DNA from 3 places in the Rhizobium sp. A22-96 genome. Region 3 is predicted to be linked to each of the others. Evidence: riboswitches for the same ligand, from Rfam matches in the RefSeq annotation. Region 3 holds a riboswitch; each other region holds the start of a gene.

Region 1 (3,274 bases), on a different contig from region 3:
GACCCAGCGAGCAGCCGGCACTTGACCATCGATGCGCCGCAGGGCGCGGCCGCTCGTCAGTCCATGATCGTCAGGCGCGCGAAATAGTGTCATCGCGCCTAAAACAATGAGGGTGATGGCGATCTGCAGCAGTGACAGCATCACGGCGCGGCCGGGATCGAAATCGAAGCGCAGGGCCTGGTAGATTGCCACTTCGAGTGTCGTTGCCGCGGGGCCACCGCCGAGGATCAGCACCAGCGTGAAGCTGGTGGCGCAGAGCATGAAGATCAGGCCGGCGATGCCGGGGATGAGACCGCGCAGGACCGGCCATTCGATGAAGCGGAAGATCGATGCCGGCCGCATGCCGAGCCCACCGCCCACGAGCCAGTATTCCGCCGGAACGCGCTCCAGCCCGGCCAGCATCAGCCGGCAGGCGAGCGGCATATTGAAGAAGACATGCGCCAGCAGGATGCCGGCAAGGCCGTAAATGCTGACAGGCTGCGACAGGCCGAGGGCTGACAGCGTCTGATTGAGCAATCCTTGGCGTCCCCATATGCCGAGCAGGCCGAGTGCACCGATCAGGACGGGCAGGCCCATAGGCACGGCCATCAGCCGGATCAGCCACAGCCGGCCCGGAAAGCGCGGTTGGCGCGCCAGGGCGCGGGCGACGGGGATGGCAAGGAGAATGGAGAGCAACGTCGATAAGGCCGCTTGCAGCAGGGTGAAGCGAAGCACCCGCAGCAGATAGGGATCGGTAAGCGTGGTGTCGCCGCCGGACTCGATACCGGCGGCAAGAAGGATGACGACGGCGATCGCGACGAAAAGGGCGATGCCGGCGAGGCTGAATGCCCCGCCGGAAATGGCGCGTTTTCTTTCGGATGCGGTCAGCATGGGTGAGAGATCAGTTGGTGCTGGTGGCGGTCAACCACTCGTCGATCCAGGCCTTGCGGTTCTTCTCGACGACGTCCGGGCTCATCAGGAAGGTCTTCGTCGGCACCACCAGCTTGCCGAAGGCGTCCGGCAGCGGCGTGGAGGTGGCGGCGGCCGGCATCATCCAGTTGCTGGTGGGGATGATGTCCTGGAAGCCTGTGGAGACCATGAACTTCAGGAAGTCGCGGGCGAGGTCCTTGTTCGGAGACGCCTTGACGAGGCCGGCGACTTCGATCTGGATGTAATGTCCCTCGGAGAAGGCGGCCGCCTGATAGCGTTCCGTCTTGTCCTCGATCATGTGATAGGCCGGCGAGGTCGTGTAGGACAGCACCATCGGCGCTTCGCCTTTGGTGAAGAGGTCATAGGCTTCCGACCAGCCGGGCGTGACGGTTAGGATACGGCCCTTGAGCTTGGTCCATGCGTCGGCTGATTTATCACCGTAGATCGATTTGACCCAGAGCAGCAGGCCGAGGCCCGGCGTCGAGGTGCGCGGATCTTCGATGACGATCTTCTGCGAGGGGTCGCCCTCGACGAGATCCTTCATGCTCTTCGGCGGGTTCTTGACGGTCTGGGTGTCGTAGATGACGGCGAAATGGCCGTAATCATAGGGCACGAAGACATCATCCTTGAAATCGCCGGGAACCTTGAGGGCCGATGTATCGACGCCGCTGGTGTCGAAAAGGCCAGTATCCTTGGCTTCGTCGACCAGGTTGGTGTCGAGGCCAAGAACCACATCGGCCTTGGTGCCGGCGCCTTCGAGCTTCAGGCGGGAGAGCAGCGCCACGCCATCGGTGACGCTGACGTAATTGACGGTGCAGCCGCATGTCTTTTCGAAAGCGGCCTTGACCTTGGGGCCCGGACCCCAATCGGCGGTGAAGCTTTCATAGGTGTAGATGGTCAGCGTCTTGTCGGCCGCTGCGGCGGGCTGCGTGGAAAGAAATGTTGCGCCGGCGGCAAGGGCCAGGCCGGTGAGCAGTGACAATAGTGAACGGTCGAGCATCAGAGCGCCTCCTTTTGGTTTCGTCGTCAAGGGGAAAAGGGCGCTATGATTTCGTCACGCGTCTAATCCCTCCGCCGGTGTTAGCCGGATCAGGTTCCGCGGGTTGGCTGGTGAAAGCCTCTCAGCCAGATGTCCGAAAGGACATAAGGCACCCCGTTAGAGCGTCGGCAGATTTAGCCTTGTGACGAAGGGATGACAAGGGGAATGATTCCCCTGTCGATTGCAGGCTGCGCGATCTATTCGGCAGCTTCGGCGCTAACCGTGCTTTCGAATTTCTTTGTCGTGCCGGGCAGTTGCACGTTTTTCAATGTCAGCGATGTCAGAAGACCGAGCAGGCAAATGCCGGCGGCCGTCATGAACAGCGGGCTGAAGGCGCCTGCATAGGCATTGGCGACGGCCTCGCGCGTGGCTTCCGGCAAGGCGGCCATCATCTTCGGCGTCAGTTCCTCGATGTCGGAAACACCTGCGATCGAGACACCGACACTACCGAGCTTGGCCGCGATGATGGCGCCGTAGATGGAGATGGCGATCGAGGCGCCGCCCATGCGCGACAGCGTGACGGCGCCGGTGGCGGCGCCGATGTCGCGGGCACCCGCAGCGTTCTGTACCCCGATGACGGGCACCTGCTGCGCAAGGCCGATGCCGATGCCGTGCAGCAGCATCAGGCCGCCGATGAGGGCGATGGGGGTGCCGGCATGGACGAAGGCCAGCGAAGCGAATGCAATGGTGCTGCAGGCGGCGCTGGCAACCGCGAAGGGCTTGTAGCGACCCCTTGCCGCGATCAACCGGCCGGCGGAAAGCGAGCCGCAGACGAGGCCGCCGGTCAGGAGGATGAACAGCAGGCCGGCCATCGAAGGCGACAGGCCCGTTGTCGTCTGCAGGAACAGTGCGAAATAGTTGACCATGCCGATGGCAACCGCACCGCTGGTGATCGAGATGATCAGAAGCAGACCGAATGTCGGATTGCGGAAGAGAGTCATCGGAACGATGGGCTCAGGCGCGCGGCGTTCGATGAAGACCCAGGTAATCGCGCAGATAACACCGAAGGCGATGATTCCGAGACATTGCGGCGACAGCAGCGATCCGAAGAGTTCGGTGCCGTCTGCGGCCAGCACGATGCTTGTGGTCGTCAGCGCAAGGACCAGCGCGCCGGCATAATCGATCTTTGGCCGGCGGCTCGGCTTGCGATAGGGCAGCATGGTGGCGAGACCAGCCAGCACGACGAAGCCGATCGGGACGTTGACGAGAAAGATCGAGCGCCAGCCGAACAGATCGCTCATCGTGCCGCCGAGAACGGGGCCGATGGCACCCGACGCCATCAGCACGAGGCTTGAATAGCTCTGATAGCGGGCGCGTTCGCGCGGT
Region 2 (3,274 bases), 490 kb from region 3:
AGGAAGGCGCCGAACTTTTCGGCGAGATAGGTCAGGATCGATCCCGATTCGAACACACGGATCGGCTTGGGGCCGCTGCGATCCAGCAAGGCCGGGATCTTGGAGTTGGGATTGACGTCGACAAAGCCGCTGCCGAACTGGTCGCCATCGCCGATCTTGATCAGCCAGGCGTCATACTCCGCGCCGCTATGGCCAAGCGCCAGCAGTTCTTCAAGCATGATGGTGACCTTCACACCATTTGGCGTGCCCAGCGAATAAAGCTGCAGGGGATGGCGTCCCACAGGCAGTTCCTTTTCATGGGTAGGCCCGGCGATCGGCCGGTTGATATTGGCGAACTGGCCGCCATTCGCCTTGTTCCAGGTCCAGACTTTAGGGGGCGTGTATTCGGCAGAACCGGTCATGGGCATCCTCTCATTTTCAGTGAATCAGATTGGGCGTGATCATCGATGTAGCGCGCTACGTCAGTCGCACATAGTAGCGGCAATTCATTTTTGCGAGAGGAGCGCGAGCCGCTTTTGGGATGGTGCCGGATAAAACGAAAAAAGCCTGCCGCGGGAGGAGGTGCGGCAGGCTTTCGGCAATAATGAACAGCGCGCGGGAGGAGGAGTGGCGCTGTTCGCGCAGACGACCCTTGGGAGGAGGAGTAGGGCGTCTGCAGAGCGAAGGGATGCGGGAGGAGGTGCATCGCTTCGATGAGTAGAAGATACCAGTCTTTTGCTCAGTTCATAGGCATTTCTTTGCAGGGCAGTTATGCGCTATGCGAAAAGCTTAAGGCTGGGGTCGTGCATTTTTTCGGCAGACGGCGCAGCGCGCGGCTGCCTTGCGGACAAAACAAAAGCGCCTGCTCGGGAGGAAGCAGGCGCCAGGAAATACGGCTCTAAATTCAGTCGTCGGACTATTAGCCGGCAATGGCTGCGCGGGCGACATTGCGGATTTCGCCGCGATCGATACCGAGGTCATGCAGTTCGCGCGTGGACATGCGACCCAGTTCGGCAACCGTCTGACGATACTTGCGCCAGTTATTGAAAGAGCGTGCTACGTTCATGATGATCCCCTTTCCTTGGGTATTCGAAGCTGAGCTGCCGTGCTTGGCGCTTCGTTCGCTTCGATGACAAACATATAGTGCAAACCCCTGCCCTTTTGCAGCGCCAAGGTGGCACTGCACCCATGCAACTGATGCATGGATTGCCGGAGGGTTTGGGCGTGCGATCGAGACGCCGCCTGCCCTGGTTTGCGATTTGCTGATGACAGGGCCGCCTTTGTCTGCGAAAACAAGCGGATTGAGAGACAGGGGCGTCCGCTGTTCAGCGGGCTGAGAAGCACCCTTTGAACCTGAACCAGATCATGCTGGCGGAGGGAGTCGCTCGGGGCTTTGCAGTTTCCTATGCCGCCCCTCGCGTCTCGCCCGCCTGAAAGGGCGATATGCAAGACCATACCAATCCCGCCACTCTGCTCGGCGCCATGCGGGCGAACCCGCCGCTGGTGCAATGCATCACCAATTTCGTGGCAATGAACATCGCCGCCAATGTGATGCTCGCGGCCGGCGCGTCGCCTGCCATGGTTCACGCAGAGGAAGAGGCGGCCGAATTTGCCGCAATTTCCGGTGCGCTGACCATCAACATCGGTACCTTGTCGGCGGGATGGCTCGCCGGCATGCTTTCAGCCGCGCAATCGGCGGGAAAGGTCGGCAAGCCATGGGTCCTCGATCCGGTCGCGCACTACGCAACCTCGTTCCGGCGCAAGGCGGTTGCGCAATTACTGGAGCTGCAGCCGACGATCATCCGTGGCAATGCCTCGGAAATCATCGCGCTTGCCGGTGGCGCCAGCCGCGGCCAAGGCGTCGATAGCCGCGATCCCGTTGAACTGGCCGAGGATGCGGCAAGACAACTCGCTCAAACGCACGGCTGCGTGGTTGCCGTAACCGGCGTCACCGATTTCGTCACTGACGGGCAGAAGGCGCGGCGCGTAGAAGGCGGATCGCCACTCATGCCGCAGGTCACCGCACTCGGCTGCTCGCTGACCTGCCTTGTCGGGGCTTTCGCGGCGGCCACGCCCGACAATCCTTTCGACGCAACGGTGGCGGCGCTTGCCGTCTTTGCGGTTGCCGGAGAGCAGGCAGGAGCGGCGGCCGATGGCGCCGGCTCCTTCTCCTGGCGCTTCCTCGATGCGCTGACCGCCCTTGATGTGGAAACGCTTTCTGCCAAAGCCAGGATTTTGACGGCATGAAGAACTTCGATCTCTCACTCTATCTGGTTCTCGACCCCGTACTCTGCGCCGATATCGGCATGGTCGAAACTGCGCGTGCCGCAGTCGCTGGCGGCGCGACCATCGTGCAATTACGCGACAAGCATGCTTCGACCGCAGCCATGATCGAGACCGGCCTTGCCCTCAAGCAAGCGCTGGCCGGCAGCAATGCTCTTCTTATTGTCAACGACGATGTCGAGGCTGCCATCGCCATTGGTGCCGATGGCCTGCATATCGGCCAGGAAGATCTGGATGCCAGCGAGGCCCGCCGCCGGGTCGGGCCGGAGATGATTCTCGGCCTCTCGGTGGAGACGGAAGCTCTCGCCTCGGCCATCGATGCTGATGTCGTCGACTATGTCGGTGTCGGCCCCGTCTTTGCGACACCGACCAAACCCGACCACAAGCACCCAATCGGCTTTGACGGCCTTGCCCGCATCATCCAGCTTTGCCCGGTTCCCACGGTCGCCATCGGCGGGCTGAAAGCTGAGCACGTTGCTGCTGCCCTTGCGGCCGGTGCAGACGGACTAGCCGTCGTCTCGGCGATCTGCGGCAAACCCGACCCCGAGGCCGCAACAGTCCTTATTGCTCAAGCCATCAAGGAAGCGCGCAGATGATCCGCAACGTCCTCTCCATCGCCGGCTCCGACCCCTCCGGCGGAGCGGGTATTCAGGCCGATCTGAAGGCCTTCTCGGCGCGCGGCGTCTACGGCATGGCCGTTCTCACAGCATTGACGGCCCAGAACACGCAGGGCGTTACCGGCGTCCATCCCGTGCCGCCGCAATTCGTTGCTGATCAGATCGCCGCGATCTTCGCCGACATACGCGTCGATGCCGTCAAGATCGGCATGATCGCCAATGCGGCGATCGCGGAGGCTGTCGCCGATAGTCTGGCGCGGCATCGCGACGTTCCCATCGTCCTCGACCCGGTGATGATCGCCAAGGGCGGTGCGGCCCTTCTTGCTGCAGACGCCGTCGATGTGCTGACCCGTCGGCTGTTGCCGCTGGCAACCGTGGTGACGCCGAACCTGCCG
Region 3 (3,274 bases):
CCCGACCGTAAGACAACTTATGTCCTGTATTTGACTTACAAACAGCCCGTATGTTTGTCAATTATGTGAAACCGCTTCAAGCGTTAGTCTTGATCTCTGTTGCCTAAATGCAACTGCCCTCAATAGGGCACAGGAGTTTCGCCCGCTGACGGCAGAAACGCGTCGATTCATGCCTTTAAGGAGCGAGATAGCGGCTCCGGCTGATGGCCTTGCCGTCAAAACCGGGTCTGCGCCTTCAAATTCCATGGGCCACTGACAGCCATTGGCATTGGAGCCGACGCCGGCCGACAATCTCTCTCCAGCAACATCCAGCAAACTTTCAGAAACAAAATTCAACAATTCGGTACACACAGAAATAGTGAATCTCCCTAGATTCTGGCGAATCGCACTTCCGGAAAGGAACCAACTGCGAATGACCGAGAATCGGCTGATCTTCATTGCGACTCCCTGTTTCGGCGGTCTCGTCACCAAGGATTATATGCAATCCATCTTCTCGCTCATGCAGCGAGGCGCTCAGGCAGGCATTCAGCTGACACTCGCCCTGCTCGGCAATGACGCGCTGATCACCCGCAGCCGCAACACGCTGGTGTCATCCTTCCTCAACGATACTGCGGCGACTCATCTGCTCTTCGTCGATGCGGACATCAGTTTCGAGCCCGATCAGGTCATGCGCCTGCTGGATGCCGACAAGGACGTCGTTGCCGCCATGTATCCGATCAAGGATTACGATTGGGAGACCGCCGCCCGCATCAATTCGCAGGATGGCTCGTCGCTTGCTGCAGCCGCTCTTCACTATGTCGGCACGCCCCTGGTGGGACAAAATGCGGAACGCGACGGCGATTTCGTCAGCGCCGTCTATGCCGGCACCGGCATGCTTCTCATCAAACGCGCGGTCCTGGAGCAGATGAGCGAATCCTACCCAGGGTTGCGCTACAATGCCATCCATGCCTATCCGAGCACCAAGGCTTCGCCGGGTACGCAATATGCGCTGTTCGAATGCATGATCGAGGAAGAAACCGGCCTTTATCTCAGCGAGGATTTCGCCTTCTGCCGCCGCTGGCGCGCCTTGGGTGGCAAGATCTGGCTCGATACGGCCAGCAAGCTGAACCATACCGGCCCTCATCGCTTCGTCGGCAATACCGCACCCCGCTACTGATCCGGCGCGAGATTACAACCACTCTCGGCTTTGTGCCTGCCGTGTAGCTGAAAAGCCGCTGCGCGCACTCTTGAGTTGTGGGTGGCGAAAGAGGTCGTAAGAACGACAATGGCTGCGGGGTTGACAGCAGCCGAAGAGAGAGCATAGCCTTTCGACATTCACCAGGGGGGTCCCGGCAAGGGGCTGAGATACTGCTGGACAATACGACTCTGTCGATTGTGGCGCAGTGACCCGTTGAACCTGATCCAGTTCATACTGGCGTAGGGACGGTGCAAGCGCTCGATGGCTTCGGATTCACGCGTGGAATCCATGCCGGCGTCTTTTCATCATTCCGGCTGATTGACTGGGTCTCCAACAACCACTTGGAGCCTCAAACCATGACCATTGCCGCAAAAAACCTCACCCCCACCGTTACCACCGGGCCGCTGCCGGCATCGCGGAAAATCTACATTCCGGGGGAGATCCACACCGATATCCGCGTCCCGATGCGCGAGATCAGCGTTCATCCAACCGCGGGCGAGCCGCCTGTCGTCGTCTATGATTCCTCCGGCCCCTATACGATCGAAGGCGCAGATATCCTTATCGAGCAAGGCCTCGCGCAGCTGCGGCGCGACTGGGTGCTCGCCCGCGGCGATGTCGAAGCCTATGAGGGTCGCCACATCCGCCCCGAAGACAATGGCTTCGTCAGCGCCGATCGGCTGACGCCGGAATTTCCCGCCAAACGCCAGCCATTGCGTGCCACGGGTGGCAAGGCCGTCACGCAGCTGGCCTATGCACGGGCCGGCATTATCACGCCGGAGATGGAATTCATCGCTATTCGCGAAAATCTCGGCCGCAAGGCAAAGGCCGAAGCCCTGATTCGCGACGGTGAGAGCTTCGGTGCCCATATTCCAGACCATGTGACGCCGGAATTCGTCCGCCAGGAAGTCGCTGCCGGTCGGTCGATCATCCCTGCCAACATCAACCACCCCGAGGCCGAACCGATGATCATCGGTCGGAACTTTCTGGTGAAGATCAACGCCAATATCGGCAATTCCGCCGTCACGTCGTCGATGGCGGAAGAGGTCGAGAAGATGGTCTGGGCCGCCCGCTGGGGCGCCGATACCGTCATGGACCTCTCAACCGGCCGCAACATCCACAACATCCGCGAATGGATCATCCGCAATTCGCCGCTGCCGATCGGCACCGTGCCGCTCTATCAGGCGCTGGAAAAGGTCAGCGGCATTGCCGAAGACCTGACCTGGGAGGTCTATCGCGACACGTTGATCGAACAGGCCGAACAGGGCGTCGATTATTTCACCATCCATGCCGGCGTGCGGCTGCATTACATCCCGCTAACGGTCAATCGTGTCACCGGCATCGTCTCGCGCGGCGGCTCGATCATGGCCAAGTGGTGTCTCCATCACCACCGCGAGAGCTTCCTTTACGAGCATTTCGAGGAGATCTGCGACATCTGCCGCGCCTACGACGTCTCCTTCTCGCTTGGCGACGGCCTTCGTCCCGGCTCGATCGCTGATGCCAACGACGCCGCGCAATTCGCCGAGCTGGAAACCCTCGGCGAATTGACCAAGATCGCCTGGGCCAAAGATTGCCAGGTGATGATCGAAGGCCCCGGCCATGTGCCGATGCACAAGATCAAGGAAAACATGGACAAGCAGCTGAAGGTCTGCGGCGAGGCACCCTTCTATACGCTCGGGCCGCTGACGACCGATATCGCGCCGGGTTACGATCACATCACCTCCGGCATAGGCGCTGCGATGATCGGCTGGTTCGGCACGGCGATGCTCTGCTATGTCACGCCGAAGGAACATCTCGGCCTGCCCGATCGCAATGACGTCAAGACCGGCGTTATCACCTACAAGATCGCCGCCCATGCCGCCGATCTTGCCAAGGGACATCCGGCCGCCCAGCTCCGTGACGATGCCCTGTCGCGGGCGCGATTCGAATTCCGCTGGGAAGATCAGTTCAACCTCTCGCTCGATCCCGATACGGCCCGTAGCTTCCATGACGAAACCTTGCCGAAGGAAGCGCACAAGGTCGCGCATTTCTGCTCGATGTGCGGTCCGAAATTCTGCTCGATGCGGATTTCGCACGACATTCGCGCCGAGGCCCAGAAGG

The links. Region 3 has a riboswitch for thiamine pyrophosphate ahead of thiC (phosphomethylpyrimidine synthase ThiC). Riboswitches for the same ligand answer to the same signal wherever they lie in the genome.
Region 1: linked by a shared signal. The riboswitch ahead of thiB (thiamine ABC transporter substrate binding subunit) and the one ahead of thiC (phosphomethylpyrimidine synthase ThiC) in region 3 are both predicted to bind thiamine pyrophosphate.
Region 2: linked by a shared signal. The riboswitch ahead of thiM (hydroxyethylthiazole kinase) and the one ahead of thiC (phosphomethylpyrimidine synthase ThiC) in region 3 are both predicted to bind thiamine pyrophosphate.

The regions. Positions count from the first base shown of each region.
Region 1 is NZ_JBNWDQ010000004.1:261,909-265,182, forward strand. It holds gene thiP (thiamine/thiamine pyrophosphate ABC transporter permease ThiP) at 1-870, opposite strand, end outside; gene thiB (thiamine ABC transporter substrate binding subunit) at 881-1,909, opposite strand; TPP riboswitch at 1,959-2,075, opposite strand; gene ACQZ6F_RS19565 (MDR family MFS transporter) at 2,146-3,274, opposite strand, start outside.
Region 2 is NZ_JBNWDQ010000001.1:332,001-335,274, forward strand. It holds gene yghU (glutathione-dependent disulfide-bond oxidoreductase) at 1-401, opposite strand, end outside; gene ACQZ6F_RS01465 (DUF1127 domain-containing protein) at 899-1,045, opposite strand; TPP riboswitch at 1,280-1,376, shown strand; gene thiM (hydroxyethylthiazole kinase) at 1,423-2,226, shown strand; gene thiE (thiamine phosphate synthase) at 2,223-2,858, shown strand; gene thiD (bifunctional hydroxymethylpyrimidine kinase/phosphomethylpyrimidine kinase) at 2,855-3,274, shown strand, end outside.
Region 3 is NZ_JBNWDQ010000001.1:825,968-829,241, forward strand. It holds gene ACQZ6F_RS03735 (hypothetical protein) at 413-1,156, shown strand; TPP riboswitch at 1,310-1,441, shown strand; gene thiC (phosphomethylpyrimidine synthase ThiC) at 1,534-3,274, shown strand, end outside.